4 regions of the Streptosporangium jomthongense genome follow, and region 1 is predicted to be linked to each of the others. Evidence: riboswitches for the same ligand, from Rfam matches in the RefSeq annotation. Region 1 holds a riboswitch; each other region holds the start of a gene.
What was found. A riboswitch is a leader RNA that binds a small molecule or an ion and turns the genes downstream of it on or off. The one in region 1 is predicted to bind cobalamin.

Region 1 (4,152 bases):
ACCTGGCCTCGGCCTCCGCCTCGTCGACGCCCAGGCGCCCGGCGGTGCCGTCCTCACGCAGGCCGAGCGCCTCGCGCAGGCCGGGCAGCGCCATGCCGCCCGCCCACATCTGGCGGGCGCGCAGGATGGCCAGCACCAGGTCGACGCGGACGGCACCCTGCGGGGCCGCGCCGAGCACGTGCAGGCCGTCGCGGATCTGGACGTCCTTGACCTCGCACAGCCAGCCGTCCACGTGCAGCAGGAAGTCGTCGAACTCGGCGTCGTGCGGACGGTCCTCGATGCCGAGGTCGTGGTCGAGCCTGGCGGCCTGGATCAGCGTCCAGATCTGCGCCCGGATCGCGGGCAGTTTGGCCGGGTCCATCGCGGCGATGGAGGCGTGCTCGTCGAGGAGCTGTTCAAGCCTGGCCATGTCGCCGTAGGTGTCGGCGCGGGCCATCGGCGGGACGAGGTGGTCGACCAGCGTGGCGTGGGCGCGGCGCTTGGCCTGGGTGCCCTCGCCGGGGTCGTTGACCAGGAACGGGTAGATCAGCGGCAGGTCCCCGAGTGCGGCGTCGGGGCCGCAGGAGGCCGACAGGCCCGCCGACTTGCCGGGCAGCCACTCCAGGTTGCCGTGCTTGCCGACGTGCACCACGGCGTGCGCGCCGAAGCCGTCGGACAGCCAGCGGTAGGCGGCCAGGTAGTGGTGGCTGGGCGGCAGGTCGGGGTCGTGGTAGATGGCGATGGGGTTCTCGCCGAACCCCCGGGGCGGCTGCACCATGACGACGACGTTGCCCGCGCGCAGCGCGGCCAGCACGATCTCACCGTCCGGGTCGGCGGAGGTGTCGACGAACAGTTCACCGGGCGGGGGTCCCCAGTGCTCCTCGACCGAGGTCCGCAGGTCCTCGGGCAGCGTGGCGAACCACGCGGCGTAGCGGGAGGCCTTGATCCGCACCGGGTTGCCCGCGAGCCGTTCCTCGGTGAGCCAGTCGGGGTCCTGGCCTCCGGCGGCGATGAGGGCGTGGATCAGCGCGTCGCCGTCCTGCCCGGTGACGCCGGGCAGTTCGTCCTCGGCGCCGATGTCGTAGCCGTGCTCGCGCATCGCGGCAAGCAGCCGCACCAGGCTCGCCGGGGTGTCGAGGCCGACGGCGTTGCCGATCCTGGAGTGCTTGGTCGGGTAGGCCGACAGCATCAGCACGATCCGCCGCTCTGCGGGCGGGACGTGCCGCAGGACGGCGTGCCGTACGGCGATGCCCGCCACGCGGGAGGCCCGCTCGGGGTCGGCGACGTAGACGGTCAGGCCGTCCCCGTCGATCTCCTTGAAGGAGAACGGCACCGTGATGATCCGCCCGTCGAACTCGGGGATCGCCACCTGGGTCGCCGCGTCGAGCGGGGAGAGGCCGTCGTCGTTGGCCTCCCAGGCGGCCCTGCCGCCGGTCAGGCACAGGCCCTGCAGGATCGGCACGTCGAGTTCGGCGAGCGCGCCGACGTCCCAGGCCTCGTCGTCGCCGCCCGCGGACGCGGTGGCCGGGCGGGTGCCGCCCGCGGCCAGCACGGTCACCACCAGGGCGTCGACCGTGCCCAGGGTGTCGAGCAGGCCCTGCTCGGCGCTGCGCAGGGAGGCGCAGTAGACGGGCAGCGCGCGGGCGCCCGCGTCCTCGATCGCGGCGCAGAGCGTCTCGACGAAGGCGGTGTTGCCCGCGACGTGGTGGGCGCGGTAGTAGAGCACGCCGACGACCGGGCCCTCCTCGCGGCGCGCCCGGCGTTCGAGCACGCCCCAGGCGGGCGTCGGGGCGGGCGGGGCGAAGCCGTGGCCGGTCAGCAGCAGCGTGTCCGACAGGAAGCGGCCCAGTTCGGCGAGGTTGGCGGCCCCGCCGTGGGCGAGGTAGGCGTGCGCCTCGGCGCACACCCCGCCGGGCACGGTCGACAGTTCCATCAGCTCGGCGTCCGGCGCCTGCTCGCCGCCGAGCACGACGACGGGCAGCGGCCCGGCGAGCAGGGCGTCCAGGCCCTCCTCCCAGGCGCGGCGCCCGCCGAGCAGCCGTACGACGACCAGGTCGGCGCCCTCGACGAGGGGAGGCAGGTCCCCCGCGGTGAGCCTGGCGGGATTGCCGAGCCGGTAGTCCGCGCCGCTGGCGCGGGCGCTGAGCAGGTCGGTGTCGGAGGTGGAGAGCAGGAGGATCATTCGCCACGCTCCCCGGCGGGGAGCGGCGCGGCCGTGAACGGCGGTGCAGGCTTGCGGCTGGGGAACGGCGAACAGCGCACAGGGCTTTCCTCCCTCGGGGTCCTCGCCCCGGGTCGTCGTCGGCTACGACGGCTGGAGTCTCCTGGCTCCCGGATCGATGCTCCCCCCGGCCTTCCCGCCCGTTGCCGGACCGTGGCTGGATGGGGTTCGCTCCCCGGTTACAGTGGCGGGACCGCGCCGGATTCACACCGGCTTCCTCCCTTTTGCCGTCGCCAACGATGAGACTACGGCAGCGAGGTCCCCGCAAGAAACTGGAGTTACCATCCTCAGCGTGTCAAAAGGTCACTTCTCCGGACGATCTCATCCCGACGCGTGCCCGGGGGCGCTCCAGGTGCATTCCGCGGCCGACGGCGGCCTGGCGCGCGTCAGGGTGCCCGGAGGGCGCCTGACGGCCCCGCAGCTGCGCGAGCTGGCCTCGGCCGCCGAGACCTGCGGCAACGGCGTCGTCGAGCTGACCTCCCGGGCGAACGTCCAGGTGCGCGGGCTGGGCGCCGGGGACGACTTCGCGGCCCGCATGGCACAGGCGGGGCTGCTGCCCTCGGCCACCCACGAACGGGTCCGCAACGTCCTGGCCTCACCGCTGAGCGGCCTCGACGGTCGGGGGATTCTCGACGTGGGACCGCTGACCCGTGAGCTCGACCTGCGCCTGTGCGGCACGCCCGCGCTCGCCGGCCTGCCGGGGCGGTTCCTGTTCGCGCTCGACGACGGCCGGGGCGACGTGGCCTGGCTCGGGGCGGACGCCGCGATCCTGCCGACCGGCCCCGGCGAGGTGGCGTTGCTGCTGGCCGAGACCGACAGCGGCCTGCGGATGCCGCCGGGGTCGGCGGTCGCCGCGCTGCTGACCGCCGCCGAGGCGTTCCTGGCCGAGCCCGGGGTGCGGGAGGGCCGTGTGTGGCGGATCGGCGAACTGCCCGGCTGCGCGGAGCGCGTCGCCGCCCGGGTCGCGGCCACCCTGGAGACGACCTCCGCCCCCGTACGGCGGGCCCCCGTCCCGGCGCCCTCCCACGGTCCCGTCGGGACCGTCGAACAGCCCTCAGGCCTGAACACGCTCGGCGTCACGGTGCCGCTGGGGCGGCTGACCTCCGCCCAGGCCGCCCTGCTGGCCGGCCTGGCCGTCGAGGAGGTACGGCTGACGCCGTGGCGCGGCGTCGTCCTGCCCGGCCTGTCCCCGGCCGCTCTCTCCGAGGTCGCCGGGCGGCTCGTCGCCGCCGGGCTGGTCCTCGACCCGGCCTCGCCGTGGACGGGCGTGACGGCCTGCGCGGGGCGGCCCGGCTGCGCGAAGTCACTGGCCGACGTGCGGGCCGACGCCGCCCGCTGGATCGCGGCCGAGAGCGACCCGCCCTCGGCCGTCCCCGCCCGCCCCGGTACGCTCCCGGTGCACTGGGCGGGCTGCGAACGACGTTGCGGCCGCCCGCGAGGACGGGCCGTCGACGTGGTCGCGACCACGACCGGCTACCGGGTCCTCCTGGAGGACAGCGGCTTGGACAGCGGCTTGAACAGTGGCCTGAACTGCGCGGACATCGAGGAGACCACGGCCGCCGTGGCGGCTCTGAGAGGGGAAACGTGACCGACTACGTCCGGGACGGCGCGGAGATCTACCGGCGTTCCTTCGCCACCATCCGCGCCGAGAGCGACCTGGACGGCCTGCCGCCGGACGTCGCCCAGGTGGCGGTCCGCATGATCCACGCCTGCGGGATGGTGGACCTGGTCGCCGACCTCGGCTGGTCGCCGGGCGTGGTCGCCTCGGCCAGGGCGGCCCTGCGCGCGGGGGCGCCCGTGCTGTGCGACGCGATGATGGTCGCCTCGGGGGTGACCCGGCGCCGCCTGCCCGCGGGCAACGAGGTGCTCTGCACGCTGGGTGAGCCCGGCGTGCCCGAGCTGGCCGTACGGCTCGGCACCACCCGCAGCGCGGCCGCCCTCGAACTGTGGCG
Region 2 (4,152 bases), on a different contig from region 1:
CGCAGCGTCATCGGCCTGGGGCGGGAGACGTCCCCGGCCAGGATCGGCGGGCGCACGTAGCGGGTGCCGTACGACTGCACCCAGCCGTGCTGGGTGGCCAGGTAGCCGTTGAGCCGCTCGGCGAAGTACTGGACCATGTCGTTGCGTTCCGGCTCTCCGTGCACCAGGACGTCAATACCCGCCCGCTCCTGGAAGACCAGGACCGAGCGGATCTCCGAGGCGATCAGCTCGTCGTAGGCGTCCTGGTCGATCCGCCCGGCGCGCAGGTCGGCGCGGGCCGCCCGCAGCCGCCCGGTCTGCGGGAAGGAGCCGATGGTGGTCGTGGGCAGCTCCGGCAGGCCGAGGCGGGCGCGCTGGGCCGCCGCCCGCTCACCGTACGGCTGGGGCCTGCGGGTGTCGGCGGGGGTGACCGCGGCGGCGCGGGCCCTGACCCCGGGGTCGTGGGTGAGCGCGGAGGCCTCGCGTGAGGCCAGGTCGGCCCGGTTGGCGGCCAGTCGTCCGGCGACGGCCCCGGTTCCCTCGCTGAGCCCGGTGGCCAGGGTGACGACCTCGGCGACCTTCTGCCTGGCGAAGGCGAGCCAGCGGCCGACCCGCGGGTCGAGGCCGTGTTCGAGCCCGAGGTCGACGGGGACGTGCAGCAGCGAGCAGGAGGGCGCGACGTCCACCCGGCCGGCCAGGCCGAGCAGGGTGGCCAGGGTCGCCAGCGACCCGCCCAGGTCGTTGATCCACACGTTGCGGCCGTCCACGACACCGGCGATCAGGCGCTTGCCGGGCAGACCGCCCGCGCGGGCCAGGTCCTCCAGGTTGGCCGCGGCCGGGCCGGTGAAGTCCAGTCCCAGGCCCTCGATCGGCGCCCTGGCCAGGACCGGCAGCGCGTCTCCGAGCCGGTCGAAGTAACCGGCGACGAGGATCTTCGGCCGGTCGGTCAGGGCGCCGAGCTCACGGTAGGCGTGGGCGGCGGCGTCGAGCACCGCCCGGTCGCGGTCCTGCGCCAGCGCGGGCTCGTCGAGCTGCACCCACTCGGCACCGGCCGCGCGCAGGGCGGCGAGCACCTCGGCGTAGACGGGCAGCAGCCGGTCGAGCAGGCCGATGGGTTCGAAGGCCGGGTCCGCGCCGGGGGCGGGCTTGGCCAGCAGCAGGTAGGTGACGGGGCCGACGAGCACGGGGCGCGCGGTGTGCCCGAGCGCGACGGCCTCGCGCAGTTCGCCGACCTGTTTTGCCGGGTCCGCGGCGAAGACGGTGTCAGGTCCCAGCTCCGGCACCAGGTAGTGGTAGTTGGTGTCGAACCACTTGGTCATCTCCAGCGGGGCGACCTCCTGGGTGCCCCGGGCCATGGCGAAGTATCCCGCCAGGGGGCCTTCCGTCTCCACGACGGCTCGGTGACGCGGGGGGACGGCGCCGACCATGACGGTGGTGTCGAGGACGTGGTCGTACAGCGAGAAGTCGCCGGTCGGCACCTCCCGCACCCCCGCCTCCGTCAGGTGCCGCCAGTTGCCTGCGCGCAGCCCGGCCGCGACGTCCAGCAGGTCACGCTCGGTCACCCGGCCCGCCCAGTGGCCCTCGATCGCCTTCTTCAGCTCACGGTCCGGCCCCTGACGGGGGTAGCCGTACACGGTGGGGGAGGAAGTCTCGGTCACGGAACTCTCCTTCGCGAGTCACGAAAGGACTCCGGTGCCCCGAGGGGAGAGACGAAGGAGAGGCGGGCGCACCAGGCCCGTCCCATGCCGCCGACCCACCCGCGAGGTCACCGAGGTCACCGCGTGCGTGGTCGCACGCGGGCAGTGGCAGGTCTTCGGACTCGCGGGCACGTCCGGGCCGTTGTCTCGCCCTGACACCTAGTGGCCGTCGCTTCCCGGACCCAATCTGCCGGATCCAGTGCGTTTGACGGCGGTCGTTCCCACTCACCGCTGCGGGGCAGTCCCGGAGTCACACCGGGTTCCCTCTTACGACGCGTCTGCCTGGCGGGCAGGGCGAACCGACTGCGTCCCCAACCCTACGCGCATCCGATGGCGGAGCGACAACCATATTCGGGCCCGCCGGCGGGTTCGCGGGATCGTTCTCCCGTCGCCCCGGGCCGCCTGAAACCGTACGGGGGAATTCGCGGGTCGCGGGAAAATCTCCGTCCCCCGCTTTCGCGACTCAACAACCGTGACCTAAGACCCCATTTCCTACAATTTCCGAAAGAAAAGGGCAGGCTATATTAGACCCGGCAAACCCCCCAGCCATCGGAGTTAACCATGTATCGGACTAAAGGGTCACATCTCCATCAAGGGCGTATACCAAGCGCCCTAACCGATGTCAAGTCGCGAGTCGCCGCCATTCTCCACCGGCGTTTCCCGGTCATCATGCGAGGGACGCTTGGCCTGGTGTTCCTGTGGTTCGGCGTGCTGAAGGTGGCGAACGTCAGCCCGGTCGGCGCCCTGGTCGCCGACACCCTGTCCTTCGTGCCGCTGCCCGCGTCGTTCGTGGTGCCCGCCCTGGGCGTGTTCGAGGTCGCGGTGGCCCTGGCGCTGTTCACCGGCCGGTGGCTGCGCCCGTTCCTGCCCGTGCTCCTGCTCCACCTCGTCGGCACGTTCCTGGTCCTGGTGCTCCACCCGGGTGTCGCGTTCAAGGACGGAAACCCGCTCATGCTCACAATGGAGGGCGAGTTCGTCGTCAAGAACGTCGTCCTGATCGCCGGGACATTGGTCGTCGCCGCGACCCTCCCCCGGCGCGAGGGGCACGAGGAACAGCGGGAGGAGTCCCGCCTGCCGGTTTCCACCACCTCGCGTTAGAGAACTCGCGACGAGCCCGTCGCGGGCTCACGGAGAACGAGTGCCGGGAAACGGGAAACGGGATCGCTCCGTTTCCCGTTTCCCCAAGGGCACGACGCCCCGCCCAGGACCTGTTTTGTGGATCTTCGCCGTGGCGAGGATCGTCCAGGTGGATGCCCCGCGAGGCGGAGGAGGAGCTCATAACGGAGTTATGGGCGACAGATTCTCCCCGGGCCCCCGCGGCAAACGCGGAGCGTTTTCGTGGGGTGGGGCGACAACGCGGCGGGGCGCCGCCTGGGCGACCGCGGCAGGCGGAAAGATCCGCAAAACAGGTCCTAGGGGAGCCCGTCCCCCAAGGGCGGGACCTTCGTCCCTGATGGTCACGCCGTACGGCTCCGACACTGGAGGTGACGGCTTCGCGCCCGGAGAGCGGGCGCCGCCACCGTCACGAAGAACGGGGGTTCAGATCATGCGATCCAAGCAGTGGGACGTACGGGTCTCCATCACCGAGGACGGCGACGAGACCTTCGCCAGGGCGGTCCTGCCCATCGCGGGCGCCGGGGAACTGGCGGGGATCGGCCGGGCACGCCGCAACCCGTCCGACGATCCGGTGGCCGAGATCGGCGACGAGCTCGCCGCCGCCAGGGCGCTGGCCGACCTGTCCGGCAGGCTGATGAGCGTCACCTCGGCGGACATCGCCCAGCTGACCGGCCCTACCTCGTGGTGAGGGGGCCCCGCGCACGGACCGGCCCGCCCGCCGTCGCCCTCACGGACTCCGGCGGACGGGCCCCGGTTCACCGCCGGCCGTAGACCTGGTGGACGAACTCGGCGAGCTTGTCGTCGGGCAGGCCCTTGGCCAGGTCGGCCTCACTGATCATGCCGACGATGCGGTGGTTCTCGATCACGGGCAGACGCTTGATCCGGTGCCGTTCCATCATGGTCAGCGCCTCGTCGACGCTGCCTTCGACGTCGATCCAGATCAGCCCCTGGGCGAGCTCACTCGCCGTCGTCTCGTCGAGGTTCCCGCCCTCTGCGCAGCACTTGATCACGATGTCACGGTCGGTGATGATCCCCTTGAGCCGGTCGTCGTCCCCGCAGACCGGCAGCGCGCCCACATCCAGGTCGCGCATCATCCGCGCGGCCGTACGCAGACTGTCGTGTTCACCGACGCACCGCGCGTCCGGGTGCATCAGGTCCCGGACCGTCCTGCCTGTCTCCGTTCTCGTCATCGTCACCCCTCCTGACGGTAGGTTTGTGGGCCTCTATAGCCCTATGCCCGATAAATTCGGATTCAGTGGGGCGATTCTGGAGAGAAAGACTGTGATCCACGATCACGGCCTTCTCGGCGGGCCACCCGGATGTCAGGATGTCGGGTGTGACCCTCGCGGCGTCGGCGCTT
Region 3 (4,152 bases), on a different contig from region 1:
GGCAGGGTCAGGGGATACCCGGTGGCCAGGGAGGGCGCGCAGAAGCTCAAGGAGGTCTCCTACGTGCACGCCGAGGCCTACCCGGCCAGCGAGCTCAAGCACGGGCCGCTGGCGCTGATCGGCCCGGAGATGCCGACCGTGGCGGTCGTCCCCGACGACGAGCTGCTGGACAAGAACCTCACCACGCTGGGGGAGATCCGCGCGCGCGGCGGGCGGGTGCTCATGGTCGGGCACCGCGAGGCCGATCCCCGGCTGGCCGACGACTGCCTGGTGGTGCCCAGGAACGAGATCGAGCTCGACCCGATCCTGCTGTCGATCCCGCTGCAGCTGTTCGCCTACCACGCGGCCGTCGCGCTCGGCCGCGACGTGGACAAGCCGCGCAACCTCGCCAAGAGCGTCACCGTGGAGTGAGCGCCTGATGCCCCAATTGCGGTGCAGAGAGTGACATATCTGCAACGTAGGGTATCGAGAGATCTGGGGGATCTCGGCGGAAGGGACGCTTATGCACCGTAGGCGATTCCTCGCGCTCGCGCTGGGGGTCATGGTCGCCGGGGGCTGCGGTGACATGGGCGGCCCCGGTGCGGGGTGGGCGCGCAGGCTGACCATCGTCGCGCCGGTCGTCCGCGGGCGGCGCTGGGACCAGGCCGCCCACGCGCTGGCCGCGATCCTGACCGGCGAGAGGATGGCCGGTGCGGTCGAGGTGAGCGGCGCGGGCGCCCAGGGGATGGCCGCCCTGACCGCGTTCGCCGCCGTCGGGGGCCCCTTCGCGCGCGAGGGCCGGGTGTTCCTGGCGGGCGTGCCGATGCTGGCGGGCGGCGAGACCGCCGACGCGGACTCCGTGCTGGCGGCCTCGACCCCGCTGGCCAGGCTGGCCGGAGACTGGTCCGTCCTGGCCGTCTCCCCGAACTCCCTGCTGCGGACCTTCGAGGACTTCGTCGCGGCGCTGCGCCGCGACCCGGCGCGGCTGGTGGTCGGGGGAGGGGCCGAGGGCGGCTCCGACCACGTGCTCTACGGCATGATCGGCAAGTGCCTCGGCGTCGACGTCAGGCTGATGGAGTACGCCGGCTACCCGACCGAGTCCGAGGCCGTCGAGGCGCTGCACGAGGGGCGGGTGGCCGCGCTCCTCGGCTCGGCCGGCTCCCTCCTGCCGAAGATCGCCACGGGCCGGCTGATGCCGCTCGCGGTCTCCTCGGGGGAGCGGATCGACGGCATCGACGCGCCGACGCTGATGGAGCGGGAGGTGCGCCTGGAGTACGCCGACTGGTGCGGGGTGCTCGGTCCCCGGGCCATGAGCCCCGGCGACCGGGACGGGGCGGTCGCCCTGTGCGACCGGATCGACGCCTCGCCCCGATGGCAGGCCGTGTGCGCGGCCAACGGCTGGCACCGGGCGTACCTGAGCGGTGACGACTTCCGCCGGTGGCTGGTCACGGAGACCCGCCGTACCCGCGCGGTGCTCAACGAGCTCGGGTTGCTGAGCATCCCCGACACAAACTGTTGGGGTGGTTGCGTCAGGCGGCACTAGATGTAGGATCCTGGTCGTCGCTGGTTCGCCCACGAGGGCGAGGCAACAGGGAACCCGGTGAGAGACCGGGACTGCCCCGCAGCGGTGAACGGGAACGAAAGCCGTCAACTGAGCACTGGGTGAACCACGCCCGGGAAGCGACGGCCGGTAGGAGCGCGCGTCACGCCCGTGAGTCCGAAGACCTGCCCGCGGTGTGTGGAGAGGGGACCGACCAGGTCCCCGCTCGGCACGAGAGTTGTCCAGGGCTTCGAGGGAGAGCCGCGGGACGAGGCGGTCCGGCGTGCCCGGGAGCCGCCCGTTGACGCGCGCCCTGCTCCGTGAGCCGTACGGGGATTACCTGCACGAGGGGTGGCACGTGACACAGACCTTGGCCGAGAAGGCGGAGAAGACCGGGCACTCGCCGGACGATCGCAGGCGGGCGATCGAGGAGGCCGCGGCCCGGGTGATCACCGACCCGGAGAACTCCAGAGCCGCCGCCAGGCTGCTGACAGGCCTGATCGCCGAGGAGGCCGCCGAGCACGGCGTCACGACATTCTCCGAGTCGATCGCCGCGACCCACGGCGCGGGGCTCCTGCAGGACGGGCTGGCCGCCTTCGTCGCCGCCAACGCCGCCGCCCTCGACGCGCTGGTCGACCCGGCCGCCGACGACAGGTTCGAGTACTTCGGGCTGCGCACCGTCTACGACCGCTACCTGCTGCGCCACCCGAGCACCCGCAAGGTCCTCGAACGCCCCCAGCACTTCCTGCTGCGCGTGGCCTGCGGTCTGTCGGAGACGGTCGAGGAGGCCGCCGAACTGTACGGGCTCATGGCCACTCTGTCCTACCTGCCCAGTTCGCCCACCCTGTTCAACTCCGGTTCCCGCAGGCCCCAGCTGTCCTCCTGCTTCCTGCTCGACTCCCCGAGGGACGAGCTAGAGGCCATCTACCAGCGCTACGGCCAGGTCGCCCGCCTGTCGAAGTACGCCGGGGGCATCGGCATCGCCTGGACCCGGGTCCGCTCGCGCGGCTCGCTGATCCGCGGCACCAACGGCCACTCGAACGGCATCGTGCCGTGGCTGCGCACCCTCGACTCCAGCGTCGCCGCCGTCAACCAGGGCGGCCGTCGCAAGGGCGCGGCCTGCGTCTACCTGGAGCCCTGGCACGCCGACATCGAGGAGTTCCTCGAACTGCGCGACAACACCGGCGAGGAGGCGCGCCGTACGCACAATCTGAACCTCGCCAACTGGATCCCCGACGAGTTCATGCGGCGGGTCGAGGCCGACGAGATGTGGTCGCTGTTCGACCCCAAGGAGGTCCCGCACCTCACCGACCTGTACGGCGAGGCGTTCGAGGAGGCCTACCGCAGGGCGGAGGCCGAGGGCGGGTTCGTCAGGCAGGTCCCGGCCCGTGCCCTGTACGGCCGCATGATGCGCACGCTGGCCCAGACCGGCAACGGCTGGATGACCTTCAAGGACGCCTCGAACCGGACCTCGAACCAGACGGCCCGTCCGGGCAACGTCATCCACCTGTCGAACCTGTGCACCGAGATCCTGGAGGTCACCAGCGACGCGGAGACCGCCGTCTGCAACCTCGGCTCGATCAACCTGGCGGCCCACCTCACCGCGGACGGTGTGGACTGGGAGCGGCTGCGCCGTACGGCTCGCACCGCGGTCAGGTTCCTGGACAGGACCATCGACCTGGGCTTCTACCCGACGCCCGAGGCCCGCGCGGCCAACGAGCGCTGGCGGCCCGTCGGGCTGGGCGTGATGGGGCTGGCCGACGTCTTCTTCGCGCTGCGGCTGCCGTTCGACTCGCCGCGGGCGCTTGAGCTGTCGACCCGGATCGCCGAGGAGATCGCGCTGGCCGCCTACGCCACCTCCAGCGACCTGGCCGCCGAGCGGGGGCGCCACCCCTCCTACGGGGACACCCGCGCCGCCGACGGCGTGCTGCACCCCGACCACTACGGGGCCGCCCGTTCGGCGGAGTGGACGGCGCTCAGGGAGCGGATCGCCGTGACCGGCCTGCGCAACTCGCTGATGATCGCGATCGCCCCCACGGCCACCATCGCCTCCATCGCGGGCTGCTACGAGTGCATCGAGCCCCAGGTGTCGAACGTCTTCAAGCGCGAGACCCTCTCCGGGGAGTTCCTCCAGGTCAACCGCTATCTGGTCGCCGACCTCACGGCCCGGGGCCTGTGGACCCCGCAGATCAGGGACGCGATCAAGCGGGCGGACGGCTCGATCCAGGACGTCCCGGGCATCCCCGACGACCTCAGGACGCTCTACCGGACCGCGTGGGAGCTGCCGCAGAAGGCGCTGATCGACCTGGCCGCGGCGCGCGCGCCGTACATCGACCAGTCGCAGTCGCTCAACCTGTTCATGGCGACCCCGACCATCGGCAAGCTCTCCTCGATGTACGCCTACGCCTGGCGCTCGGGCCTGAAGACCACCTACTACCTGCGCTCCCGTCCGGCCACCCGCATCGCGCAGACCACCGTGTCGGCCACTGTGCCGGCCGCTGTGTCAGCGACTGTGCCGGCCACCGCGGCACAGTCGCTCCCCGAGCAGGACGTGATCGCCTGCTCGCTGGAGAACCCCGAGTACTGCGACGCCTGCCAGTAGGCCCCGTGACCCAAGCCGAAAGGTCATTCTC
Region 4 (4,152 bases), on a different contig from region 1:
CCGTCGAGTCGGTGGTCAGCGTCGTGTACGCCCGCCAGTCGGTGGGGCCGTGCTCGTCGAGAAGGGCGCGGTGCAGTCCGGTGTCGGCGTGGCCGGTCTTCCTGGCGCGGGTGTCCTCACGGGCGCGGCGCCGCTGCTCGGCCATCAGCTCCCTGAACCCGGTGACGTCCACGTCGAGGCCGTGTTCGGCGGCGATCTCGACGGTCAGGTCGATCGGGAAGCCGTAGGTGTCGTGCAGCTTGAAGGCCGTGGCCGCAGGCAGCCGTTCCCCGGTCCGGATGATGGCCCGGTCGAGCAGCGCGCTGCCCTGGCGCAGCGTCGAGCGGAAGGTCTCCTCCTCGCCGTAGGCGTAGGCCGAGATTCGGTCGAAGTCGGCGGCCAGCTCCGGGTAGGAGGGCGCCATGCAGTCGCGGGCCACCGGCAGCAGTTCGGGCAGGACCGGGTCCTCGTAGCCGAGCAGCCGGACGGCGCGGATCGCCCGGCGCAGGATCCGGCGCAGCACGTAGCCACGTCCCTCGTTGGAGGGGGTGACGCCGTCGCCGATCAGCATGAGCGCGGTGCGGACGTGGTCGGCGACGACCCGGAGCCGGACGTCGTCGGGGTGGCTCTCGGCCGCGGACGGCCCGGAGCGCACGCCGTATCTGGTTCCGGTCAGCGCCGCGGCGGCGTCCAGGACGGGCCGGGTCTCGTCGGTCTCGTAGAGGTTGTCGACGCCCTGGAGCAGCGCCGCCATGCGTTCCAGGCCCATGCCGGTGTCGATGTTGCGGGAGGGCAGCTCGCCGAGGATCGGGTAGTCCTCCTTGCCGACGCCCTCGCCCCGCTCGTATTGCATAAAAACAAGGTTCCAGAATTCGAGGTAACGGTCCTCGTCGACCTCGGGCCCGCCCTCTCGCCCATAGGCCGGGCCACGGTCGTAGTAGAGCTCGGAGCAGGGCCCGCACGGCCCGGGGACGCCCATGGACCAGAAGTTGTCGGCCTTGCCGCGCCGTACGATGCGGGCCTCCGGCAGGCCGATCACGTCCTGCCACAGGGCGTGGGCCTCGTCGTCGTCCAGGTAGACGGTGGCCCAGATCCGGTCGGGGTCGAGGCCGTAGCCTCCCTCGGCCCGAGGCTTGACCGTCAGGTCCCAGGCGAGCCTGATCGCCTCCTCCTTGAAGTAGTCGCCGAAGGAGAAGTTGCCGCTCATCTGGAAGAACGTGCCGTGCCTGGTGGTCTTGCCGACCTCGTCGATGTCGAGGGTGCGGATGCACTTCTGCACGCTGGCCGCCCGGGGGGACGGCGGTGTCCGCTGCCCGAGGAGATAGGGCTTGAACGGCACCATGCCCGCGTTGACGAACAGCAGCGTCGGGTCGTCGGCGGGCAGCGGCGCGCTGGCGGCCACGGTGTGCCCCGCCGCCGCGAAGTGCTCAAGGAACCGCCGTTTGACCTCCGCCGTCCGCACTTGCCCTCCCGAATACCGCCAGTCTTTGCAATTGCAAATTTGTTGCAACAAGGCATCGTACAGCCGCCGCCGGAACCGGAGGCCATCTTCAGCGCATCAACGGCTTCGTGCAATGATGACCGGCGAAGGCGAGCGCGGACGAGGAAGCCGGTGCGAATCCGGCGCGGTCCCGCCACTGTGATCGGCGAGCGGACCCCCACGAGGTCACCGCCCCCTGCGGGGTGGGAAGACGGGGGCGAGCATCGACCCGAGAGCCAGGAGACTCACGCGGTCGCCTCCTCGACGAACTGGGGCGGATCTCCCCGGAGAGGAGCGGGTCGGCCGATGGATGACCTCGCGTGGCGACGACCGCACGAGCCCTCCGCGCCGACGTGTGCCCGGAGACGACCTCCTGGCCGGTTCCGTGACCTTCCGGCAGGGCCGTCCCATGGTGCAGATCCCGTGAGAGGAACCGTCCGTGACGGTCAGACGTCCCCTGTCCCTGTTGCTCGCCCTGTCCTGCGCCGTGCTCCTGGCCGGTTGCGGCGCCTCCTCCGGAGCCCCGGCTGAAGCCCCTGCCGGGGCCGTCGCGGGCTTCCCGGTCACCCTCGACGACTGCGGCGTCAGGACGACCTACGACCGCCCGCCGCGGCGGGCGGTCTCCCTCAACCAGCACGCGACCGAGGTGATGCTGGCGCTGGGACTGCAGGGGTCGATGGCCGGCACCGGATATCTCGACGACAAGGTCCTGCCCGAGTACCAGGCCGCCTACGACGGGGTGAAGGTGCTCTCCAGGCAGTACCCCTCCTACGAGGCGCTGCTGGCCGAGGAGCCCGACTTCGTCTACGGCGGTTTCTCCAGCGCCTTCGACGAGAAGGAGGGCCGCGGCCGCGACGCGCTGGGCAAGGCCGGGATCGACACCTACCTCAACGTCGAGCAGTGCCCGTCAGGCCCGGTGGACATGGACCTGATGGACCGGGAGATCCGCAACGTCGCCACGATCTTCGGCGTGCGCGAACGGGCCGAGGCGCTCATCACCCGGCTGCACGAGCCCCTGACGCGGGTCAGGGAGAGGCTCGCCGACGTCGAGCCGGTCAGGTTGTTCGTCTACGACAGCGGCGACAAGACCGCCTTCACCGCCGGGGGCAAGGGCGTCGGCGACGAGATCATCACGCTGGCGGGCGCGCGGAACGTCTTCACCGACGTGGACAAGACGTGGGCCGACGTGTCGTTCGAGCAGGTCGCCGAGCGCGCGCCCGACTGGATCGTCGTCTACGACTACGGCGAGGAGAAGGTCGAGGACAAGAAGAGGTTCCTGCTGTCGAACCCGGCGCTCGCCGACGTTCCGGCGATCAGGCACAGGCGGTTCGCGGTGCTGCCGCTGTCGTCGGTCGTGCTCGGGGTCCGGGCGCCGTCGGCGGTCGAGTCGCTGGCCCGGCAGATCCACCCCGACCGGTTCGAGTGAGCGGCCTGACCGGGCTCTCCCGGACGACGCCCGTCACCCGGCGCCCCGGCCTGCCGTACCCGCTGACGCTCGCGCTGTGCGCGCTGCTGCTCGGCGGGGCGGTCACGGCGGGGGTCGCGGCCGGTTCGATCAGCCTGCCCGCCGAACAGGTGTGGGGCATCCTGCTGCACCGCCTCCACCCCGCGCTGGCCGAACCGGTCTGGTCCCCGGTCAGGGAGACCGTCGTCATGGACGTACGGCTGCCGCGGGTGATCCTGGGCGGGGTCATCGGCGCCGGTCTTTCGGTCTGCGGGATGGCGTTGCAGGCGCTGGTGCGCAACCCGCTGGCCGATCCGATGCTGCTTGGCGTCTCCTCCGGCGCCAGCGTGGGCGCGGTGAGCGTAACTGTGTTCGGCCTGACCTTCCTCGGACCGTTCTCACTGCCGGTCGCCGCGTTCGCGGGGGCGCTGGCGGCGCTGGTCACGGTCTATTTCCTGGCCCGGTCCGGCGGGCGGATGACCACGGTACGGCTGGTGCTGGCCGGGGTGGCGACGGCCGAGGTGCTCTCGGCGGCGGCCAGCTTCCTGGTGGTGACCTCCGACGACCCGCACCGGGCCCAGTCGGCCGTCCGCTGGATGCTCGGCGGCGTCGCCGGGACGACGTGGACGACGGTGTGGGTGCCCGCGGCGGCCGTGACGGCGGGCACCGTCGTCCTGCTGGGCGTCTCGCGCCCGCTGAACCTGCTGCTGGCCGGGGAGGAGGCCGCCGCCTCCCTGGGGTTGGACGTGCACCGCTTCAGGGCGGCGCTGTTCGTGCTGGTGGCCATGGTGATCGGCACCGTCGTCGCGGTCAGCGGGGCCATCGGGTTCGTCGGGCTGATCATGCCCCATGTGGTGCGGCTGCTCGTCGGGGCCGACCACCGGCGGGCGCTTCCGGCCACGGCGCTGCTCGGGGCGGCGTTCCTCATCACGGCCGACCTGGTCGCCAGGACGCTGATCACCCCCGAGGAGATCCCGGTGGGGATCATCACGGCGCTGGTCGGCGGGCCGTTCTTCCTGTGGCTGATGCGCAGGAGGACCTGATGGGCGCTCTGGCCGTACGGGAGGTCTCGGTGCGGATCGGCGGCAGGGACCTGGTGCGCGCGGTGACGTTCGAGGTGGCCCCCGGTGAGGTGCTCGGCCTGGCCGGGCCCAACGGCGCGGGCAAGTCGACCCTGCTGAGGACCCTCTACCGGGTGCTGCGCCCCACCGCCGGGCAGGTGCTCCTCGACGGGCACGACGTGTGGCGG

Region 2: it holds a riboswitch for cobalamin, as region 1 does, so the genes downstream of both, metE (5-methyltetrahydropteroyltriglutamate--homocysteine S-methyltransferase) here and cobN (cobaltochelatase subunit CobN) in region 1, are expected to answer to the same signal.
Region 3: it holds a riboswitch for cobalamin, as region 1 does, so the genes downstream of both, ACFOYY_RS31350 (ribonucleoside-diphosphate reductase subunit alpha) here and cobN (cobaltochelatase subunit CobN) in region 1, are expected to answer to the same signal.
Region 4: it holds a riboswitch for cobalamin, as region 1 does, so the genes downstream of both, ACFOYY_RS03390 (ABC transporter substrate-binding protein) here and cobN (cobaltochelatase subunit CobN) in region 1, are expected to answer to the same signal.

What each region holds. Positions count from the first base shown of each region.
Region 1 is NZ_JBHSBC010000054.1:38,368-42,519, reverse strand. Features, by position in the region: gene cobN (cobaltochelatase subunit CobN) at 1-2,161, opposite strand, end outside; cobalamin riboswitch at 2,275-2,473, opposite strand; gene cobG (precorrin-3B synthase) at 2,493-3,788, shown strand; gene ACFOYY_RS40160 (precorrin-8X methylmutase) at 3,785-4,152, shown strand, end outside.
Region 2 is NZ_JBHSBC010000012.1:231,350-235,501, forward strand. Features, by position in the region: gene metE (5-methyltetrahydropteroyltriglutamate--homocysteine S-methyltransferase) at 1-1,637, opposite strand, end outside; cobalamin riboswitch at 1,767-1,996, opposite strand; gene ACFOYY_RS12790 (hypothetical protein) at 2,346-2,774, shown strand; gene ACFOYY_RS12795 (dsRBD fold-containing protein) at 3,223-3,480, shown strand; gene ACFOYY_RS12800 (CBS domain-containing protein) at 3,548-3,982, opposite strand; gene ACFOYY_RS12805 (hypothetical protein) at 4,129-4,152, shown strand, end outside.
Region 3 is NZ_JBHSBC010000037.1:37,662-41,813, forward strand. Features, by position in the region: gene glmS (glutamine--fructose-6-phosphate transaminase (isomerizing)) at 1-411, shown strand, start outside; gene ACFOYY_RS31345 (Bug family tripartite tricarboxylate transporter substrate binding protein) at 503-1,522, shown strand; cobalamin riboswitch at 1,527-1,726, shown strand; gene ACFOYY_RS31350 (ribonucleoside-diphosphate reductase subunit alpha) at 1,878-4,121, shown strand.
Region 4 is NZ_JBHSBC010000002.1:28,925-33,076, reverse strand. Features, by position in the region: gene alaS (alanine--tRNA ligase) at 1-1,441, opposite strand, end outside; cobalamin riboswitch at 1,583-1,705, shown strand; gene ACFOYY_RS03390 (ABC transporter substrate-binding protein) at 1,899-2,885, shown strand; gene ACFOYY_RS03385 (FecCD family ABC transporter permease) at 2,882-3,946, shown strand; gene ACFOYY_RS03380 (ABC transporter ATP-binding protein) at 3,946-4,152, shown strand, end outside.